4 regions of the Streptomyces sp. NPDC005496 genome follow, and region 4 is predicted to be linked to each of the others. Evidence: riboswitches for the same ligand, from Rfam matches in the RefSeq annotation. Region 4 holds a riboswitch; each other region holds the start of a gene.

The links. Region 4 has a riboswitch for cyclic di-AMP ahead of ACFYQQ_RS00330 (LysM peptidoglycan-binding domain-containing M23 family metallopeptidase). Riboswitches for the same ligand answer to the same signal wherever they lie in the genome.
Region 1: linked by a shared signal. The riboswitch ahead of ACFYQQ_RS19095 (M23 family metallopeptidase) and the one ahead of ACFYQQ_RS00330 (LysM peptidoglycan-binding domain-containing M23 family metallopeptidase) in region 4 are both predicted to bind cyclic di-AMP.
Region 2: linked by a shared signal. The riboswitch ahead of ACFYQQ_RS12145 (NlpC/P60 family protein) and the one ahead of ACFYQQ_RS00330 (LysM peptidoglycan-binding domain-containing M23 family metallopeptidase) in region 4 are both predicted to bind cyclic di-AMP.
Region 3: linked by a shared signal. The riboswitch ahead of ACFYQQ_RS21775 (transglycosylase family protein) and the one ahead of ACFYQQ_RS00330 (LysM peptidoglycan-binding domain-containing M23 family metallopeptidase) in region 4 are both predicted to bind cyclic di-AMP.

What each region holds. Positions count from the first base shown of each region.
Region 1 is NZ_JBIAJQ010000005.1:666,928-672,220, forward strand. Features, by position in the region: gene ACFYQQ_RS19080 (alginate lyase family protein) at 1-937, shown strand, start outside; tRNA gene ACFYQQ_RS19085 (tRNA-Met) at 1,031-1,104, shown strand; gene ACFYQQ_RS19090 (PP2C family protein-serine/threonine phosphatase) at 1,248-2,585, shown strand; cyclic di-AMP (ydaO/yuaA leader) riboswitch at 2,841-2,998, shown strand; gene ACFYQQ_RS19095 (M23 family metallopeptidase) at 3,010-4,059, shown strand; gene ACFYQQ_RS19100 (aldo/keto reductase) at 4,116-5,060, shown strand.
Region 2 is NZ_JBIAJQ010000003.1:783,362-788,654, reverse strand. Features, by position in the region: gene ACFYQQ_RS12155 (NlpC/P60 family protein) at 95-1,174, opposite strand; gene ACFYQQ_RS12150 (hypothetical protein) at 1,719-2,072, shown strand; gene ACFYQQ_RS12145 (NlpC/P60 family protein) at 2,260-3,417, opposite strand; cyclic di-AMP (ydaO/yuaA leader) riboswitch at 3,425-3,582, opposite strand; gene pcrA (DNA helicase PcrA) at 4,071-5,293, shown strand, end outside.
Region 3 is NZ_JBIAJQ010000007.1:615-5,907, reverse strand. Features, by position in the region: gene ACFYQQ_RS21785 (cytochrome P450) at 1-757, shown strand, start outside; gene ACFYQQ_RS21780 (transglycosylase family protein) at 1,032-2,012, shown strand; cyclic di-AMP (ydaO/yuaA leader) riboswitch at 2,230-2,400, shown strand; gene ACFYQQ_RS21775 (transglycosylase family protein) at 2,405-3,094, shown strand; gene eno (phosphopyruvate hydratase) at 3,460-4,746, shown strand; gene ACFYQQ_RS21765 (septum formation initiator family protein) at 4,844-5,293, shown strand, end outside.
Region 4 is NZ_JBIAJQ010000001.1:70,382-75,674, forward strand. Features, by position in the region: gene ACFYQQ_RS00315 (Glu/Leu/Phe/Val dehydrogenase dimerization domain-containing protein) at 1-467, shown strand, start outside; gene ACFYQQ_RS00320 (TetR/AcrR family transcriptional regulator) at 545-1,168, shown strand; gene ACFYQQ_RS00325 (SGNH/GDSL hydrolase family protein) at 1,364-2,149, opposite strand; gene ACFYQQ_RS00330 (LysM peptidoglycan-binding domain-containing M23 family metallopeptidase) at 2,443-3,318, opposite strand; cyclic di-AMP (ydaO/yuaA leader) riboswitch at 3,323-3,479, opposite strand; gene ACFYQQ_RS00335 (heavy metal translocating P-type ATPase) at 3,859-5,293, opposite strand, start outside.

The DNA.
Region 1 (5,293 bases), on a different contig from region 4:
CGTGGCGTGCCCGCCCGACACCCGGGCCGGGAGCGGCTGCGTCGAGGAGCGTGAGGACGCCATCGCGGCGTACACCCAGGCCCTGTTGTGGAGCGTCACCGGCCGGCCGGAGCACGCGGCCAAGGCGATCGAGATCATGGACGCCTGGTCGGACCGGGTGCGGCGGCACACCGAGGCCAACGCCGGGCTGCAGACCGCCTGGGCGGGATCGACCTGGGCCCGCGCCGGGGAGATCGTGCGGCACACGAAGGCCCACTGGCCGGCGGCGGGCGTCGAGCGGTTCCGGCGCATGCTGCGGACGGTGTACCAGCCCGAAGTCACCAAGCCGGTCCCGGACTTCAACGGCAACTGGGACCTCGTCATGACCGACGCCGCCATCGGCATCGCCGTCTTCCTCGACGACCACCGGGCCTTCGACGCCGCGCTCGCGCGCTTCCGGCAGCGCGTCCCCGCCTACTTCTACCTGCGTCAGGACGGGCAGCTGCCGATGGCCCCGGCGGGCGGCACGGTGGACACCCCGCAGAAGATGACGACGTACTGGTTCGGGCAGAAGCGCTACACGGACGGGGTCGCGCAGGAGACCTGCCGCAACTTCAAGCACGTGGGGTACGCGCTCGCCGCCACCGCCCACATCGCCGAGACCGCCTGGCACCAGGGCGTCGACCTGTACCGCGAGGTCGAGGACCGGCTGCGCGCGGCGCTCACCTTCCACGCCCGCTACCAGCTGGGCGAGACGCCGCCCGGCTGGCTGTGCGGCGGCAAGGTCGACCGCGACATGGGGCCCGACATGGAGGTCGCCCTCAACCACCTGGAGGGCCGGCTCGACGTCCGCGTCCCGGCCGCCCGCAAGCTCGTCGAACGGACCCGGCCCGCCGGAACGGACGATCTGTTCGTGTCCTGGGAGACCCTGACCCACGCCGGGAACCCGGCCGCCTGACCCCCGGCAGGAGCCGAATTCGCAGGTCGCGGGGGTGGCCGGGTGCAGGCGTGCGTCCGCGCCCCCGCCGATGGCGTACACTGGTCTCAACGACGCGGGGTGGAGCAGCTCGGTAGCTCGCTGGGCTCATAACCCAGAGGTCGCAGGTTCAAATCCTGTCCCCGCTACTGAAGGCCCAGGGCCGGAACTCGGATCATCGAGTTCCGGCCCTGAGTCGTTTCCCGGGCCGGGCCCGCCGGCGCTCCCATCGGTGTCATCCGGTCGGTCCACACCGGTCGCCGCCCGCCCCCGTGGCGGGAAGCCTGGACGGGTGGGGCAGCGAGGTGGCGCGCGACGGCCGGAGGAACCGGGGTCCGGCGGGGCCGGCGGCCGGTTCTCCGACGCCGACGACCGGGCCGCGCCAGACCCCCGTGACCGCGTGCCCGGCGGCGGGCCGGACCTCGGAGCGGGCCTCGTGGACGGCGGCCGGAAACCGCTTCCCGGAGGGCGCGAACGGGCCGGGGGACGGCTGCCCGGCGATCCGGTGCCCGATCCCGGACTGGGCGTCCCGTCACCGCCCGCCCCGGAGCGGCCCGCCCGCCGGATCTCGTACGCGCGCACCGTGGTGCGCGCCCTGCCCGCGCTGCTGATCGTCGCCGGGGTCCTCTACGACTACCTCACCCCGTCGCAGTTCACGGCCGCCCCCTTCTTCACGGCCGCGCCCCTGGTCGCCGCGCCGCTGCTCTCGCTGCGCGGCACGGTCCTCACCGGCCTCGCCACGGTCGCCGCCGTCCTCGCCGTGCACATCGACCTCGGGATCGTCGCGCACGCGGAGGCGGTCACCGAGCTGGTCACCGTGGCGACGGTCACCGTCCTCGCCGTGCTCATCAACATGCTCGTCCGCCGCACCGACCGGCGGCTCGCCTCCGCCCGCGAGATCGCCGAGGCCGCCCAGCGCGCCGTGGTGCCGCGCCCGGAGGAACGGATCGGCGGCCTGGAGGTCGCGGCGCGCTACGAGGCGGCGCAGGCCGACGCGTTCATCGGCGGCGACCTGTACGCGGTGCAGGACTCCCCGTACGGGGTGCGGCTGGTCGTCGGGGACGTGCGGGGCAAGGGAATGGGCGCGGTGACGGCCGTCGCCGTCGTCATCGGGGCGTTCCGTGAGGCGGCCGAGCACGAGCCGACGCTGGAGGCGGTCGCCCAGCGGCTGGAACGGGCGCTGGCGCGCGAGGGGACGCGGCGCGACGGGCTGGACGCCTTCGAGGGGTTCACCACCGCCGTTCTCGCGGAGGTCCCGCACGGGGACGGCTTCGTGCGCGTCGTCAACCGCGGCCATCCCCCGCCGCTGCTCCTGCACGCGGACGGCACCCTGCGCACGCTGGAGGGGCCGGACTCCGCGCTGCCGCTCGGGATGGGCGAGCTGGGCACCTGGCCCGACCGTGCCGCCGTGGTGCCGTTCCCGGGCGGGGCGACGCTCCTCGTCTACACGGACGGGCTGTCGGAGGCGCGCGACCCGGAGGGCCGCTTCTACGACCCCGCGGCCCGTCTCGCGGGACGGGTCTTCCGCGACCCGGACGCGCTACTCGACACCCTCATCAAGGACGTGCACCGGCACACGGGAGACGGGACGACGGACGATCTGGCGCTGCTGGCCGTACGGCGGCCGTGAGTCACCGGGGCGGGAGAAGGGGCCGAGGTCACCGCGAGTGATCGAGTAGCACCGCTGCGCATAACAACTGACGAACCGTCAGCGAAAATGAGGTTTAGCCCGCAGGGTCAACTCGCCCGGTTTTCACCGCCCGTGACCCGTAAGTCCGTGACGAAGACGTTAATGATCAGTCGGAACAGCTTGGAATACGGGACCCGAGTCTATTAACGTTCGATAACGCAGCGCGGTCGTCCCAGCCGTCACAAGAGATGGCTCCGTGCGCACGCGCCGAATCCCGCAAGGGAACCGGGGAACCACCAACTTGGGGTGAATCGAGCGTCTTCCGCGGTGCGGTGCACCCTGGTCGACGCGCGTAGGAGACCTTCCTGCTCCGAACCCGTCAGCTAACCCGGTAGGCGAGAAGGAAGGAAAGGAGCGCGCCCACGTGGCGTCCAACCGGCCTGCCCAGTCAACCTCGTTCGCGCCGAGTGACCAGCAGAGCAACACCTTCGGCTACGGCCGCGGCAACGACGAGGGCCCCTGGGAGGAGTGGAATCCCACCGAGGATTCCGTCCGTCCCGTCCGTGGCCGGCACCGCGTCTCCAAGCAGCGCGGCGGAGGACTCGCCCGCAGCTCCACCGTCCTCGGCGTAGGCGTCATCGCCGCCGTCGGCGCGGGCGGCATGGCCACCGCGCAGAGCGGCAAGCCGCCGGTGTCCATCTCGATGCCCGACCTGTCATCGGTCGCCGACTCGGCCAAGGGCCTGATATCGGACGGCTCCGACGCCGGCACACCGAAGGGCTCGGCCACCCCGCTCACCACCGCGGGACTGACCAACTCGGACACCGCGCGAGGCACCACCGACGCGGGCGAGGCCCTGCGCGCCCGCATCATGCAGCAGGCCGAGTCGCAGCAGGACCAGGTCGACCTCAAGGCCGCCGAGGCGGCTCAGGCCGCCGCCGTGAAGAAGGCCGCCGAGGAAGCCGCCAAGACCCAGGACGAGGCCGAGGCCAAGGCCGCAGCCGCCAAGAAGAAGGCGGAGCAGGAGGCCAAGGAGAAGGCCGAGGCGGAGCGCCTCGCGGAGCTCGCCAAGAGCTACGCGCTGCCGACCTCCTCGTACACGCTCACCTCGCGCTTCGGTGACTCCGGCTCCATGTGGTCCTCCGGCTACCACACCGGCCTCGACTTCGCGGCGCCCACCGGCACGCTGATCAAGGCCGTGCACACCGGAACCATCACCGAGGCGGGCTGGGCCGGTTCGTACGGCTACCGCACCATCCTCACCCTGGAGGACGGCACCGAGGTCTGGTTCTGCCACCAGTCGTCCATCAGCGTCAGCGTGGGCCAGAAGGTCGCCACCGGTGACGTCATCGGACGGGTGGGCGCGACCGGCAACGTGACCGGGCCGCACCTGCACATGGAGGTCCACGCGGGCGGCGCCGCCACCGGCATCGACCCGATGGCGTGGCTGCAGAGCAAGGGCCTCAACCCGTAGGTCCGCCGGCCGGGCTCGCGGAATAGGCGGTACCGCGGACGATGTTGAAATCGTCCATGACTTCTCTCCGCAAGCTCGGCCCGTCAGACCTCGAGGTCTTCCCGCTCGCCCTCGGCGGCAACGTCTTCGGCTGGACCGCCGACGAGGCGCAGTCCTTCGCCGTGCTGGACGCCTACGCGGCGGCCGGCGGCAACTTCGTGGACACCGCGGACACCTACTCCTCGTGGGCTCCCGGCAACGAGGGCGGCGAGTCGGAGACCGTCATCGGCCGGTGGTTCGCCGCGCGCGGCAACCGTTCCGACATCGTCCTCGCGACCAAGGCCGGCGCGCACCCCGCGTACAAGGGGCTGGCGCCCGACACCCTCAGGGCCGCCGCCGACGCCTCGCTGCGCCGGCTGGGCACGGACTACATCGACCTGTACTACACGCACTACGACGACCCCTCGGTCCCCGTCGAGGACATCATCGGCACGCTCGACGAACTGGTGCGGGCCGGCAAGGTGCGCGCCGTCGCGGCCTCCAACATCTCGCCCGAACGGCTCCAGGAGTCCCTGGAGTTCTCCGACCGCGAGGGCCTGGTCCGCTACGTCGCCGTCCAGCCGCACTACAACCTCGTCTCCCGCCGCACCTACGAGGGCCCGCTCCAGGAGATCGCCTCCCGCTCCGGCCTCGCCGCCGTCCCGTACTACGCCCTGGCCTCCGGCTTCCTCACCGGCAAGTACCGCCCGGGTACGACGGTCGACTCGGCGCGGGCCGCCGGCGCGGGCAAGCACCTGGAGACCGAGCGCGGGACGCGGGTGCTGGCCGCGCTCGACGAGATCGCCGGGTCCCGGGGCGTCCCGCAGGCCACGGTCGCCCTGGCCTGGCTCGCCGACCGGCCGACGGTGGCGGCGCCGCTCGCCTCCGCCCGGACGGTCGAGCAGCTCCCGGCGCTCCTCGGGGTGGCCGACCTGACCCTGACGGACGCGGAGCTGGCCACGCTGACGCAGGCGTCCGCCTAGGGCCTGTCGTTTGGATCAGGCCGGTGTCGCGGGGTCTGGTGCGCACATCTGCGGCGTTGTCGTCGGTCGCCGACTCCCCCACTCTCGGCTCCGCTCGAGCGGGGGGACCCCCATCGCTTCGACTCCCTCCTCCGCCTTGCAGCTGCACGCACCAGACCCCGCTCGGGTCGGCCGGGACGAACCGTCTGTCACGGCCGACCTGATCCAAACGACAGGCCCTAGACAGGTCCCGC
Region 2 (5,293 bases), on a different contig from region 4:
GCGCGTCTGCGGTCGACGCTACCGCGCGAACGTGGCCATGCCATCAGCGCGTACCCGCGTCCGGCCGGAATCCTCCGCCTGCCGTACGGGGTCCTCACACCACCCGCGTAGCCCCCGCAAACGGCATCTCGTCGATCGGCGCCAGTCGTACCGGCGCCGACGGGTTGGGGGCGTGGATCATCCGGCCGCCTCCGACGTAGATGCCCACATGGCTGATTCCCGAGTAGAAGAAGACGAGGTCCCCCGGCTGGAGTTCGGCGCGCGAGACCCGCCGGCCGGCCCCGATCTGGGCGTACGTCGTGCGGGGCAGCGACACGCCCGCGGCGCGGTACGCGGCCTGGGTGAGGCCCGAGCAGTCGAAGGCGTTGGGGCCGGTGGCGCCCCACACGTAGGGGCTGCCGAGCTTCTGATAGGCGTACGCGACCGCCTCCGCCGCCCGGGAACCGGGCGCCTTGGCCGGGGTGGCACTCGTGCCGGTGCCGGACGGGAGGCCCGCCGTCTCCCGTGCGCCGGCCCGCGAGGCGTGCCCGGTGCCGCCGCCGTCCGCCGAGAGCCGCGCCCGCTGCTCGTCCGTGAGCCGGGACAGCAACCGGCGTGCCTCGCCCAGCTTCGTGTTGACCGTCTTCTTCTGCCGCTTGAGCTCGGCCTGCCGGGACTTGAGGGAGGTCAGCTCGACGCGGGCGGCGCCCCGCAGCTGCTCGATCTCGCGCAGCTGCTTGCGTACGCGCGCCACGGCCGCGGCCTGCCGGCTTCCCGCACGTTCGGCGAAGGCGGCCCCGTCCAGGTACCGGTCGGGGTCCTCGGACAGCGCGAGCTGCACGGCGGGGTCGAGGCCGCCGGTGCGGTACTGCGCCGTGGCGATCGAACCCAGCGCGTCCCGGGCCGAGTTGAGGCGGTCCGTCCTGCGGGCCGCCTCGTCGCGCAGCGTCCTGAGCCGCCGCTCCCCCTTGTCGGCCTTCTCCTTCGCCCCGTTGTACTTCTCGGTGGCGACCTCCGCCTCCTGGTACAGCTTGTCGACCTTGGCCTTGACCTGCGCCGGGGAGAGCTGCGGTTCGGCGTGTCCCGTCCCCTCGAAGGCGGTGGCCGTCGCCGCGCCCGCGAGGGCGAGGGTGGCGGCGGTGCGGGCCGTCTGACCGCCGAGTGAGCGTTGTCTGGGCTTGCGGTGCGATGCCACGAGGGCACACATCCTTTCGCGAAGACTCGTTCCGCACGGCCGCCCGGCGGGGCACGGCGACGCGTCCGGCGACGGCCCGCACAGGGGGAGCGGGGCGCCGCCGGACCTTTCGGCGGAAGCGACCGGTTGCCGCCCCTGGCCCGGGCGGCGGTGGAGAGCCGGTCACCTGGGGGAGGACGCTAAACCTGAGCGTGAGCGGCCGGTGACGCCATGTGCGGAAGTGGCGGGAGAGGTCCGCCGGGTGACCGGATGTGACCGCGCTCCCGGTCCGTGGGCGTCGGCTTGACGCTGAGTGCTGACCGAAGCGGGGATTTTCCGACGGGGCCCGAGACCCTGGTGCTATGAGCCCACTGGGCGGTCGTGAGAGATGTCGCGTGACCGCCGAGACGGAGGTGAACACTGCGGCGGGTGGGTCCCGTGGGGTGCGACCGACCGGGGGGCCGGACGGCTGCCGGAGCCGGAAGCGGGTCGCTGGAGACGGCTACCGGAGCCGGAGGGAGGGCTGGTGGAGGCGGCCGGCGGGGCCCCGATTAGGCTCCGGCGCATGGACGTACTCATCCATCTCTTCGTCGGCCTGCACATCATCGGCATCGCCGCGCTCCTCGGCGGCTTCCTCACCCAGATGAAGGCGATGGGCCAGGGCACGGCCCGCTTCGTCCCCGCGATGCTGCACGGCGCGCTCACCATGCTGGTCACCGGAGTCGTGCTGGTCGGTCTCAACCAAGCCGACGACAACTCGCTCGACAACGTCAAGCTCGGCGTGAAGCTGGCCCTGCTGATCGTGATCCTCGGGCTCGTCTACGTGAAGCGCGACGAGGAGAAGGTCGACAAGGGCGCCTTCGCCGCGGTCGGCCTGCTGACCGTCGCGAACATCTTCATCGCGGTGCTCTGGACCTGACGGCGCCCGCCCGGGGAACCCTGGGCGACCGGCCCGACCGGCCCGACCGGCCCGACCGCCCCGACCGGCCCGACGGCCGCGCCCGGCGTGACCCCATGGTCATCGGCAGGCCCGGCGGCCGTGTCCGGTGCGACCCGGGGGCCGTACCGGACACGAACGCGAGGGGGTGCCGGCGTGGTGGCGTCCCCTACGCGGGGCGCACCACGCTGTGGATCGACGAGGTGCCGTCGTAGTAGATCGACTCCTCGCGGACGTACGCGCCCGGCTTCGGGGCGTGGATCATCATGCCGTTGCCGATGTACAGGCCGACGTGGCTGATGTCGTCGTAGAAGAAGACCAGGTCACCGGGCTTGATGTCGGAGAGCGGGACCGTGGTGCCCGCGTCGACCTGGTCCCAGGTGGTGCGCGGCAGGGAGACGCCCGCGGCCTTCCAGGCGGCCTGGGTGAGACCGGAGCAGTCGTAGGAGTCCGGGCCGGTCGCGCCCCACACGTACGGCTTGCCGACCTGGGCCCGCGCGAAGGCGATGGCCTTGTCGGCCGTGGTGGCGTACGCCGGGTCCTCCGCCGTGCCGCCCGCGCCGGCGTCCGAGTCGCCCTGGTCCTGCTGGGCGGTCTCCTCGCGGCTCCGCTCCTCCTGCGCGGCCTGCTGCCTGGCCAGTTCCTCGGCCTTGCGGTCGGCCTCCTCGCGCTTCTTCTCCTCGATCGCCGCGAGCCGCGCCTTCTCCTCGGCGGTGAGCTTCGAGAGCAGTCCGCGGGCGTCGGCGAGCTTCCGCTGCACCTCGGCCTTGGTCGACTTGAGCGTCCGCTGCGAGGTGGTCAGCTTCTCCAGGCTCTCGGAGGCCTCCGCCCGCTTCTTCGCCGTCGCCGCCTGCTCGGTGACGTAGTCGTCCACCGCCACCTTCTGGCGGCTGGTCAGACGGCCCATGAGCTGGGTCTGGTCGAAGTAGTCCTGCGGGTCGTCCGCCAGCAGGAGGGTCGCGGTGTCGGGGGCTGCGGCCCCGGTGCGGTACTGGGCGGCGGCGTACGAACCCAGCTCCTCGCGCGCCGTGTTGAGCTTCTCGGTGCGCTTGGCCACGTCGTCCAGCAGGGTGTCGACGCGCTGGCGCTGCTTGGAGCTCTTCTCCTTGGCCGCGTTGTACTTCTGGGTGGCCGTCTCGGCCTGGTGGTAGAGGTCGTCCACCTTCTTCTGGACTTCCTCGAGACTCGGCCTGGGTTCGGCCGAGGGCGCGGCGTTCGCCGTCTGCGAGAGCAGGGCCACGGACGTGAGGGCCGCCGTGGCGAGGCCCGGGGCCCGGACACCCGCTACGCGCGTTCCCGCAGGACGCCATTTGCGATGCGACGCCAAGAGAGGCGACTCCTTCCACGATCCGCCTACCGAGTTAGCTGTCGGGTTCGGGCGGGTGGTTCGGAAGGGTTGCCCTACGGTCCGCGCCCGACAAGGCGGTCGGACCGATTCACCCCAAGGTCGGTGGGTCCCCGGCTCCGGTTGCCGCGTGGGCGCGCCGGACTCGGCGGAGGCCGCGCGGCCCGGCGTCGTTCGCCGGTTGGGTCGGGCGGCCTGACCGGCACGCTAGCCAACGCGTGTGGCTTCTGTGAAGGTTGATGTTCGATATGCCCGATACGTTTTCGTGACCTTTTTCGCGGGGACCGGGTCGCGCCGCCGTCGCGGATCGTTTTCCGACTGATTGTCCTGACATGTGCGCCTTCCTCGGCGGACGTGGTGTGCGTCTCGTCCGGCCGTCACCCCAGGTGACCGGGTGGTTCCGGACGGCGAGAGCGGCCGGGCGGCGGGGGCGGCACCGGACGGAGCGGCACGCTGCCCGACGGGGCGAAGCGGCGGCCCGGGTACGGGAAGACGGCGGGCCTGGCGAGTGGTGCGGGGGCGATGCGCCTACGAGGGGAGCGGGGCGGCGGTGACCGGCGGGCCGGTCCCGGAATGCGGCGGAGTTCCCGAGGTGGCCGCGGGGTGTCAGTGGGGCGGCCTAGACTCGGAAGGCGATGAGCAGCCTCTTTGACGACAGCTTCCTGGCGGACCTCAAGCCCTCCGGGGCCCACGAGGAAGAGCCCCCGCCGCCGCCCGAGGACGGGACGCCGGAGCACCTCCCGGACGACCTGTTCGGCGGCCGCTTCGACGCGCCCCCGAGCAGGGACGCGTACTACCGCGACGGCGCCGCGCGCCCCGCGGTGGACCCGGCGGCGCTGCTGGACGGGCTGAACGAGAACCAGCGGGCGGCCGTGGTGCACGCCGGTTCCCCGCTGCTCATCGTGGCAGGCGCCGGATCGGGCAAGACCCGCGTGCTCACGCACCGCATCGCGTACCTGCTGGGCGAGCGCCATGTGCACCCCGGCCAGATCCTCGCGATCACCTTCACGAACAAGGCCGCGGGCGAGATGAAGGAGCGCGTCGAGCAGCTCGTCGGCCCGCGGGCCAACGCGATGTGGGTGATGACCTTCCACAGCGCCTGCGTCCGCATCCTGCGCCGCGAGTCGAAGAGGCTCGGCTTCACCTCCTCCTTCTCGATCTACGACGCCGCCGACTCCAAGCGCCTCATGGCCCTGGTCTGCCGCGACCTGGACCTCGACCCGAAGCGCTTCCCGCCGAAGTCCTTCAGCGCCAAGATCAGCAACCTGAAGAACGAGCTGATCGACGAGGAGGACTTCGCCGCCCAGGCCGCCGACGGCTTCGAGAAGACCCTCGCCCAGGCCTACGCCATGTACCAGTCGCGGCTGCGCGAGGCCAACGCCCTCGACTTCGACGACCTGATCATGACGACGGTCAATCTGCTCCGCGCCTTCCCCGACGTCGCCGAGCACTACCACCGCCGCTTCCGGCACGTGCTGGTCGACGAGTACCAGGACACGAACCACGCCCAGTACGCCCTCGTCCGCGAGCTCGTCGGCACCGCCGAGCACCCCGTGGACGTGCCGCCCGCCGAGGGCGACCTCGGGCCCGCCGAGCTGTGCGTCGTCGGTGACGCCGACCAGTCGATCTACGCCTTCCGCGGCGCGACGATCCGCAACATCCTCCAGTTCGAGGAGGACTACCCGGACGCGACGACGATCCTCCTGGAGCAGAACTACCGCTCCACGCAGACGATCCTGAGCGCCGCCAACGCCGTCATCGAGCGCAACGAGAGCCGCCGCCCGAAGAACCTGTGGACCAACGCCGGCGCCGGCGCACGCATCACCGGCTACGTCGCCGACACGGAGCACGACGAGGC
Region 3 (5,293 bases), on a different contig from region 4:
CTTCCGGGACTGGGCCGGGATGATGATCCGGCACGGCGGCGGGCCCCGCGGCGGTGTCGCCCGGTCGGTCAAGAAGATGCGCGGCTACCTCGCCGAGCTGATCCACCGCAAGCGCGAGGCGCTCCCCGACGTGCCGGGACCCGGCGAGGACCTGATCTCCGGGCTGATCCGGGCCTCCGACCACGGCGAGCACCTCACGGAGAACGAGGCGGCGGCGATGGCCTTCATCCTGCTGTTCGCCGGCTTCGAGACGACCGTGAACCTGATCGGCAACGGGACCTACGCGCTGCTCACCCACCCCGAGCAGCGGCGGCGGCTCCAGGACTCGCTCGCCGCCGGGGAGAGCGCGCTGCTGGAGACCGGCGTCGAGGAACTCCTCCGCTTCGACGGGCCCGTAGAGCTCGCCACCTGGCGCTTCGCGACAGAGGCCGTCCGGATCGGCGGCCAGGACATCGCCGCGGGCGACCCCGTCCTCGTCGTCCTCGCGGCCGCCGACCGCGACCCGGAGCGGTTCGAGCAGCCGGACGCGCTGGACCTCTCCCGCCGTGACAACCAGCACCTCGGATACGGGCACGGCATCCACTACTGCCTCGGTGCGCCGCTCGCCCGGCTGGAGGGGCAGACCGCCCTGGCCACGCTGCTGACCCGCCTGCCGGACCTGCGGCTGGCCGCGGACCCGGCGGATCTGCGCTGGCGCGGCGGGCTCATCATGCGCGGACTGCGCACGCTGCCGGTGGAGTTCACGCCGCCCCGGTAGCGGTGGCGGCGGCCCGGCCGGAGGGCACGCGATCCGTTTCGCGGCCGGCACCGACAGGGGCGAAGTGCCACAACCGGGACATGCGGCGGGAGTTCGCACTTCGGCGGCGCGAGCGTGGTGCCCGGTCAAACATGACACACCGTCAAAACTGTGATCTTCACGTGATCTGCGCTGCATCGACTTGTGACAAGCGTTCGAGTGCCGATACGTTCACGCATCAACGCGATGGATCTTCCGTCGCGTCTGTCACTGCTGTCTCCGAAAGGCCCACCGCATGCTCTCCGGGAACGGTCGTCACCGTCGCCCCCGCCAGGCTCCGGCAATCATCGTCGCGGCCGGCGTCACCGGATCGGCAATCGCCATCCCGTTGCTCGGCGCCACCGGCGCGAGCGCAGCCGACGGCACCACGTGGGACCGGGTCGCGGAGTGCGAGAGCGGCGGCTCCTGGAGTGCCGACAACGGCAACGGGTTCTACGGCGGCCTCCAGATGACCCAGGAGAACTGGGACAAGTACGGCGGCCTCGACTACGCGCCGAGCCCCGACGAGGCGAGCCGCTCGCAGCAGATAGCCGTCGCCGAGAAACTGCTCGACGGACAGGGCCTGGCGGCCTGGCCCACCTGCGGCCCGCTCTCCGGCCTCAGCAAGAACTCGGGTTCCGTCGAGGTCGACACGGGGGTCGCCGACGACGCGTCCTCGTCCCCCGACGCCTCCCCGTCCGATTCGTCCGCGAAGGGTAACTCGTCCGGTTCGGGCGGTCTGTCGACCGGCGGCACGAGCGCCAAGCCTTCCCCGTCGGGGTCCGGCAAGGCGGCGAAGTCCGACGCGTCCCCGACGCCGGAGGAGAGCGAGTCGCGGGACTCCGGTACCGCGGACAAGGGCAAGGCAAGGGCTGACGACTCGGACAAGTCGGGTCGTACCGGCGGCTCCTCCACCACTCCGAGCACCCCCGTGAGCGAGGGCACCGGCACCGGCAAGCACCGCGGCGCCAGCGCCGAGCACACCTCGGACACCGGAGTGGACGCCGGGCGTCAGAAGGACTCCGCGGGGCGCCACGCCGCGCGCGACTCGGGCGCCTCCGACGACACCTCCGAGGGCTCGTACACCGTCCGTCTTGGCGACAGTCTCACGAGCATCGCCGACTCCCTTGCGGTCAACGGCGGATGGAACGAGCTGTACACGGAGAACGAGAAGACGGTCGGCTCCGACCCGGACCTCATCCTCCCCGGTCAGAGCCTTGAGGTCGCGGGAGACTAAGCGGTCGTCAGGCGGCGAATCGGGTACAAAACAGCGGTAGTTCACGTCATGGTTCACACCGCAATGTCCGGTTTGGTGAGAGTGAGAGATGGGTCTCAGAAGCCCTGATCGTCTTTGAAATTCCGGCCGTCGCGTGTCTACGGTCGTGATCGCTCGCCACAGCGGGCCCCGACGGTCGCAACGCCGAATCCTGCCAGCGGCCGCCCGGGAACAGTCGTCGCGTCAAGCGCCGTAGGCAGGAGCGGGGGACCCAAGGTAAGTGCCGGGCCCGGGAGTTGTGAGACACCCGGGAACGGCTTGGGGTGAAGCCGTGCGCCATGTGCGCACGACCGGGCACTCACCCGCCCGAACCCGACAGCTCACCTCGCAGGCGTCGGTGAGGGGATCACTTCATGCTGCGTAACAACAAGGCCAAGCACCGTCGCCCGTCCAAGGCCACCCGTGTCGCCGCGCTCGCCGGTGTCACCGGTGTCGCCATCGCCGCCCCGCTGATGGCGGCCGGCAGCGCCTCCGCCGCCACCACCTCCGAGTGGGACGCCGTCGCCCAGTGCGAGTCCGGCGGCAACTGGTCGATCAACACCGGCAACGGTTACTACGGCGGCCTGCAGTTCTCCGCCTCCACCTGGTCCGCCTACGGCGGCTCGGCCTACGCCTCCACCGCCGACCAGGCCTCCAAGTCCCAGCAGATCGCCGTCGCCGAGAAGGTGCTGGCGGCGCAGGGCAAGGGTGCCTGGCCGACCTGCGGCGTCGGCCTGTCCGGCGCCTCCACCGGCGGCGGCGCCGCGGCCGACACCGGCTCGCAGAGCACGGCCCAGCCGCAGCAGCAGGCGCCCCAGTCCCAGGACCAGCGCGCCTCGCGTTCCTCGGAGCGGGAGACCGCCAAGAAGACCGTCGAGACCCCGACCGGCAAGAAGGTCGAGAAGGGTGACGGCGAGTACAAGGTAGTCAAGGGCGACACCCTGAGCTCCATCGCCGCGGAGAAGCACGTCAAGGGCGGCTGGCAGAAGCTGTTCAAGCTGAACAAGGACATCGTCGACGACGCCGACTTCATCTTCCCCGGTCAGCAGCTCCACCTCAGCTGACACCGGCTGACGCCGGGCGCACGGCCCGGTCACGGCCCTCCCTCATGCGGGGGCTCCGCCATGGAGACCCCGTGAGGGCCGCCCCCGTCCCCACGGGCTCCCCGCTCCGGTGCGTGTTCCCCCGTACGCACCGGAGCGGGGCTCTTTCATGCCCGCGCCGGACGCGCCGCTCCGTCGCGGATGCCTGTACGGGACAGGTTTTTGTTCCGTTCGGAAACAATTTACTCTCGGTTCTGTCCATGGGGTGGTCGACCGGCTGGCCGATCGCCCGGAGCCGGTTAGGCTCATGTCGCGGAGCCGACCGCGGCTCCGTGCAGTCAGCGGGCCAAGGGGCTCCGCGTAACCGCGTCACATCCCAGAAGGAGATGCTCGTGCCGTCCATCGACGTCGTCGTAGCCCGGGAAATCCTCGACTCGCGAGGGAACCCCACCGTCGAGGTCGAGGTCGGCCTCGACGACGGCAGCACGGGTCGTGCCGCCGTTCCGTCCGGCGCCTCCACCGGAGCCTTCGAGGCCATCGAGCTGCGCGACGGTGACCCCAACCGCTACCAGGGCAAGGGCGTCGAGAAGGCCGTCCTCGCGGTCATCGAGCAGATCGGCCCGGAGCTCGTCGGCTACGACGCCACCGAGCAGCGCCTGATCGACCAGGCGATGTTCGACCTGGACGCCACCGACAACAAGGGCTCGCTCGGCGCCAACGCCATCCTCGGCGTCTCCCTCGCCGTCGCGCACGCCGCCTCCGAGGCCAGCGACCTGCCGCTGTTCCGCTACCTCGGCGGCCCGAACGCGCACCTGCTGCCCGTCCCGATGATGAACATCCTGAACGGCGGCTCGCACGCCGACTCGAACGTCGACATCCAGGAGTTCATGATCGCGCCGATCGGCGCGGAGTCCTTCTCCGAGGCGCTGCGCTGGGGCGCCGAGGTCTACCACACCCTCAAGAAGGTGCTGAAGACCAAGGGTCTGTCCACCGGCCTCGGCGACGAGGGCGGCTTCGCCCCGAACCTGGAGTCCAACCGCGCCGCCCTCGACCTCATCGTCGAGGCCATCAAGCAGGCCGGTTACATCCCCGGTGAGCAGATCGCTCTCGCGCTCGACGTCGCCGCGTCCGAGTTCTACAAGGACGGCAGGTACGAGTTCGAGGGCAAGTCCCGCTCGGCCGCCGAGATGACCGAGTACTACGAGGAGCTCGTCTCCGCGTACCCGCTGGTCTCCATCGAGGACCCGCTGTACGAGGACGACTGGGCCGGCTGGAAGGTCATCACCGACAAGCTGGGCGACAAGGTCCAGATCGTCGGCGACGACCTCTTCGTCACCAACCCGGAGCGCCTGGCCCGCGGCATCGAGGAGGGCTCCGCCAACGCCCTGCTCGTCAAGGTCAACCAGATCGGCTCGCTGACCGAGACCCTGGACGCCGTCGAGCTGGCCCAGCGCAACGGCTTCAAGTGCATGATGTCCCACCGCTCCGGCGAGACCGAGGACGTCACCATCGCCGACCTCGCCGTCGCCGTGAACTGCGGCCAGATCAAGACCGGCGCCCCGGCCCGCTCGGACCGCGTCGCCAAGTACAACCAGCTCCTGCGCATCGAGGAGATCCTCGACGACGCCGCGGTCTACGCCGGCCGCTCGGCGTTCCCGCGCTTCAAGGGCTGACCCGTAGGAAGCGTCGTACGTACGTCCCCGTACTCGGTCCCGTACCGTGTGCGGGGACGTACGCACGTGACGGGCTTGTGCCGGGGAGGCGGGATTCATGGCCGTGAAGGACCGGGACCGGTTCTCCACCACGACCAGGCTGCGGCTGCTCGGTGAGCAGACGGCGGCCAGGGTCTACCGCTCCCAGACCAGGCGGCAGGCCCACCGCTCCCGTCTGACGGGCCGTGCGGCTCTGCTGGCGCTGGTCCTGTGCTCCCTCGTCGTGGCGCTCGCGTACCCGATAAGGCAGTACGTGTCCCAGCGCGCCGAGGTCGCCGAGCTGGAGCGGCAGCAGGACGAGGCCCGGCAGCGGGTCGAGGAGCTGCGTGACCTCAAGGCCCGCTGGAAGGACGACGCGTACGCCGAGCAGCAGATCCGGCAGCGGCTGCACTACGTGATGCCGGGCGAGACCGGCTACATCGTGATCGACCCGGACGCGGTGAAGAAGTCCCGCACCGACCAGGGGGCGGCTGCCCGTCCCTGGTACGCCAACGTCTGGGACGGCGTG
Region 4 (5,293 bases):
GGGACGCTTACGGCACCGTCGACCGCGGCGCGCTGCGTCCCACGGACCGTGAACTGGACGCGGACGCCTGGCTGTCCACCGACGCGGAGGTGCTGGTACCGGCCGCCGTCTCGTATGCGATCGACACGGACAACCAGGCGGGTGTCAGGGCCCGTTGGATCGTGGAGGCCGCCAACATGCCGGTGCTGCCCGAGGCGGAGGAACTGCTCGCCGCGCGCGGGGTCACCGTCCTGCCGGACGTGGTGGTGAACTCCGGCACCAACGCATGGTGGTGGTGGACGCTGTTCGGCGACATCGGCCCCGACCCGGACGAGGCGTTCACGCACATCCGGCGCTCGATGCGCACCCTGATCGACCGGACGCTGGCCCGCGCCGAGGCCGACGGCAGCACCCCCAGGGAGGCCGCGCACGCCATCGTCGCCGACCGGCTGCCGGTGATCGCCGAACGGTACGGCCGCTACCGGTGAGGTCCCGGCACCCCTCGGCGCGGGACCGGCCCCGAGCCCCCGTCGGGCCGTCCCGCGCGACGGATTAGGGTTGCCGCGTGGCGAGAGTGCGGTTGAGTGTGGGCCGGCGGCGCGAGGAGATGCTGCGGGCCGCCATCGGGCAGATCGAGGCGCGGGGTGTCGCGGCGGTACGGATCGCCGACGTGGCCGCGGCGCTGGGAGTGAGCAACGCGCTGGTCCTCTACCACTTCTCGACCAAGGAGAAGCTGGTCGCGGAGGCGTTCACGTTCGCCGCCGAGGACGACCTGACCCGGCTGCGCAAGCTGCTGGGCCGGCGTACGTCGGCGCTGCGCCGGCTGCGGGCCGCCGTGCGCTGGTACGCGCCGACCGGACAGGCCAAGGGCTGGCGGCTGTGGATCGAGGGCTGGGCGGTGGCCCTGCGCGAGCCGGGGCTGCGCGAGGTCACCCAGGGCCTCGACCGGCAGTGGAAGGCGGCGATCGCCGAGGTCATCGCGGAGGGCGTCGCCGCGGGCGAGTTCACGTGTCCGGACCCCAAGGACGCGGCCCTGCGGCTGACGGCCCTGCTGGACGGTCTCGCCGTGCAGATGACCGCGTACCCCGGCTCGGTGTCCCGCGCGCGCACCCAGGCGTGGGTGGACGAGGCGCTCGCCCGTGAACTGGGCCTGGAGCGCGAGGCCCTGACCGCACCGCCCGGCACCTGACACACCGGGGCCGGACACGGGCGCTCACGAACTCCCTTTACGGCGAGTCCAGTTGCCCGTCGGTCCGCCCACTCCCCCGCGGAAGCCGGCCCTCCCCGGCACCGACGGGACGGCGGGCCGCAACGATTCCGTGCAGCAGAGCCGTTGAGCCCGCCCGCGCACCCGCCCGGCGCTCCGCCCGGCCCCTCGTACCGCTCAGACGGCCGGTGCGATCCGCGTCTTGATGTCGTCGGGCGACAGGCTGCCCTTCGCCGCCACGTGGTCCCCGGAGGACTCGCCGCGCAGCCGCCGTCCGATCCACGGCACGAGGTACTCGCGCGCCCACTGGATGTTGTCGCGGCGCACCTCGAAGGTGCCGCGCGGCGGGAGCGGGGGCCAGGCCTGGTCCGGGTCCGCCGGGACCTCCAGGCCGAGGACCTGCCCGGCCCGCAGGGCGACGCGAGTGTGCCCCTCGGGAGAGAGGTGGAGCCGGTCGCCGTCCCAGGCGCGCCGGTCCTGCACGGTCTTGAGGGACCACAGGTCGAGCACCGGGCAGCCGTAGCGGTCGGCGATGGCCCGTACGTGTCCGTTGTACGTGGCGATCTTGCCGCGCAGGTGCTTGAGCACGGGTACGCCGCGGGTGTCGAAGCCGGTGGTCACCATGACGGTGCCGACGACCGAGGTGAGGTCGGCGACGGCCCGCTCGAAGCGCTCTGCGACCTCGTCGGGGTCGGTGCCGGGCCGGATGATGTCGTTGCCGCCCGCGCAGAAGGAGACGAGGTCGGGTTCCAGCGCCTTGGCCTGCGGGAGCTGGTCCGCCACGATCTGGTCGAGCAGTTTGCCGCGTACGGCGAGGTTGGTGTAGCCGAAGTCGCCCTCGGGCCGTCGGTCCGCGAGCAGGACCGCGAACCGGTCGGCCCAGCCGACGAAGGCCCCGTCCGGACCGGGATCGCCGACGCCCTCGGTGAAGCTGTCCCCCACCGCCACGTACGACCCGATCACTGATCTGTTGTCACTCTTCGAATCGTCTGCCACATCGGCCCATGATTCACCTTTTGATGTGAGCTACGCGACCGTAGGAAGGGGTTGACGTGCGGTGAGATAAGCCACTCGTCAAGTGTTGGTCAATCCCGGAATAAGGCGGTGTTCAAGGGCGGTTGACGAGCCTCAACGCCTGCGTCCACCCACGCGGTACGCGTGCGGCGGTCACCGCCGCAAAGGGAGTGTCGCCCCCGGCACGGCGGAGGCCGGACCCCGGTGATCGGGGTCCGGCCTCCGGTGTGCGGGTGCGGGCGTCAGCCGACGGAGACGCCGTGCGCGCGCAGGTACGCGAGCGGGTCCACGTCCGAGCCGTAGTCCGGCGTGGTGCGGATCTCGAAGTGCAGGTGCGGTCCGGTGACGTTGCCGGTCGCGCCGGACAGGCCGATCTGCTGACCGCCGGTCACGGTCTGCCCGGCCGAGACCGAGAGCGAGGACAGGTGGGCGTACTGGGAGTACTGGCCGTCGGTGTGCCGGATGACGACCTGGTTGCCGTACGCGCCGCCCCAGCCGGCCGAGACGACGGTGCCCGGTCCGACGGCCTTGAGGGTGGTGCCGGTCGGGACCACGAAGTCGACGCCGGTGTGGTAACCGCTGGACCACATGCTGCCCGCGGTCTTGTAGGACGTGCCGACGGTCGCGCCCTCGACCGGCAGGGTGTAGCCGGAGCTGCTGGTGGCGGCGGCCGGGGCGGCCTGCGTCTTGGCCGTCTGGGTGGTCTTGCCGGACGGCTTGGCGGCGGTGGAGGGCTTGGCGGGGGCGGACGCGGCCTTGCCGCCGAGCGTCAGCTTCAGGCCCGGGTGGATCAGCGCGGGGTCGCCGCCGATGGCCTTGCGGTTGTCCTGGTAGAGCTTCTTCCAGCCGCCGCTGACGTCCTGGTCGTCGGCGATCTTCGCGAGGGAGTCGCCCGCCTTGACCGCGTAGGTCTTGGTCACGGCCTTCTGGGCGGCGACGGGGGCGGCGGCGACGGTCTTCGCCGTGGCGGAGGAGGCGGCGGCCGCCGGAGTGGCGGCGTGGGCGCCGGCGGCTCCCATCAGGGGCAGCGCGAGTGCGGCGCCACCGGTGCCGGCGACGGCTATCGAGCGGGTGATGCGCAGGGACTTGGGACGGCGGTGCTTACCCTTCGCGGGCATGGTGCATTCCTCTCCGGCGCCTGCGAGGTGAGCTGTCGGGTGCGGGCTGGAGATGCCCGGCCGCGTTGCGCGCGGCTTGACCCCTAGCCCGTTCCGGAGACCGGAACAGGCGTCGTACCTGTGGGTCCCCCGCTCCTGCCGTGGACGGGTGAGTGTGCGGGATCCGGGCGGCGGCAGGATTGGGCGTCCGTCCGGAGTGAGGCAGAACGTAAGCGACATGAGAGGGCCTGGACAAGCTTGTGGGGTTTCTGTGCACACCCATTTCTTGATCGATGTCCCTATTGCCGGTGACTGTCCGTCGACGAGCGATCTTCCCGGGGCCGCAATCCCCTGGCGCACCCGAGGATTTGACGGACGGCGGCCGCGACGCACCGTCACCGGTATGACCCTGCTCACGCACCAGGACGCCAGCGAGCCCTAAATCATTGCCAGTTGGACCTTAAGCACCAAACAGGACAGAACGGCCACTTGCGACGAGATGGAACAACCGTCACAAGTGGCCGCTCCGTCCCCTCCGTGACGGGGTTCGCGGCGTCCGGGTCAGTCGAGGGCCCTGAACCCGCGCAGGCGCAGGGAGTTGCCGACGACGAAGACCGAGGAGAAGGCCATGGCGGCTCCGGCGATCATCGGGTTGAGCAGGCCCGCCGCGGCGAGCGGCAGGGCGGCCACGTTGTAGGCGAAGGCCCAGAACAGGTTCGACCTGATGGTGCCCAGCGTTCTGCGGGACAGCCGGATCGCGTCGGCGGCGACGCGCAGGTCGCCGCGTACGAGGGTCAGGTCGCCGGCCTCGATGGCCGCGTCGGTGCCGGTGCCCATGGCCAGGCCCAGGTCGGCCCGGGCCAGCGCGGCGGCGTCGTTGACACCGTCGCCGACCATCGCGACGCTGCGCCCTTCGGCCTGGAGCCTCTCCACGACGGCGACCTTGTCCTCCGGCATGACCTCGGCGATCACCTCGTCGATGCCGACCTCGGCCGCGACGGACTCGGCGACGGCCCGGTTGTCGCCGGTGAGCAGGACCGGGGTGAGGCCGAGGGCCCGCAGCCGCCGTACGGCCTCGGCGCTGGTGTCCTTGACGGCGTCGGCGACTTCGAGGACCGCCCGCGCCTCGCCGTCCCAGGCGACCGCGACGGCGGTGCGGCCGGCCGCCTCGGCGACGGCCCGAGCGCGCTCCAGTTGCGCCGGCAGGCTCATGGACCACTCCCGGAGGAGCCTTTCGCGGCCGACGAGGACCGCGTGACCGTCCACGACGCCCTGCACGCCCAGCCCGGCGACGTTGGCGAAGTCCTCGGGGACCGGCAGGGTGACGCCCCGCTCGGTCGCCCCGGTGACGACGGCCCGGGCGACGGGGTGTTCGGAGGCGTGCTCCAGGGCGCCCGCCAGCCGCAGCACCTCGGCCTCGCTCGTCGCGGGGGTGGTGTGGACGGCGAGGAGGGTCATCCTGCCGGTGGTGACGGTGCCGGTCTTGTCCAGGAGGATCGTGTCGACCCTGCGCGTGCTCTCCAGGACCTCGGGGCCCTTGATCAGGATGCCGAGCTGCGCGCCCCGGCCCGTGCCCACCATGAGCGCGGTCGGGGTCGCCAGGCCCAGCGCGCAGGGGCAGGCGATGATCAGCACCGCCACCGCGGCGGTGAACGCGGCGGTCAGCCCGGCGCCGTTGCCCAGCCAGAAGCCGAGGGTGCCGAGCGCGAGGGCGATGACGACGGGCACGAACACGGCGGAGATCCGGTCGGCCAGCCGCTGGGCCGCCGCCTTGCCGTTCTGCGCGTCCTCCACCAGTCGTGCCATCCGGGCGAGTTGGGTGTCCGCGCCGACCCGTGTGGCCTCGACGACGAGCCGGCCGCCGGCGTTCAGCGTGGCGCCCGTGACGGTGTCCCCGGGGCCGACCTCCACCGGCACGGACTCCCCGGTCAGCATGGAGGCGTCGACGGCCGAGGTGCCCTCGACGACGGTTCCGTCGGTGGCGATCTTCTCGCCG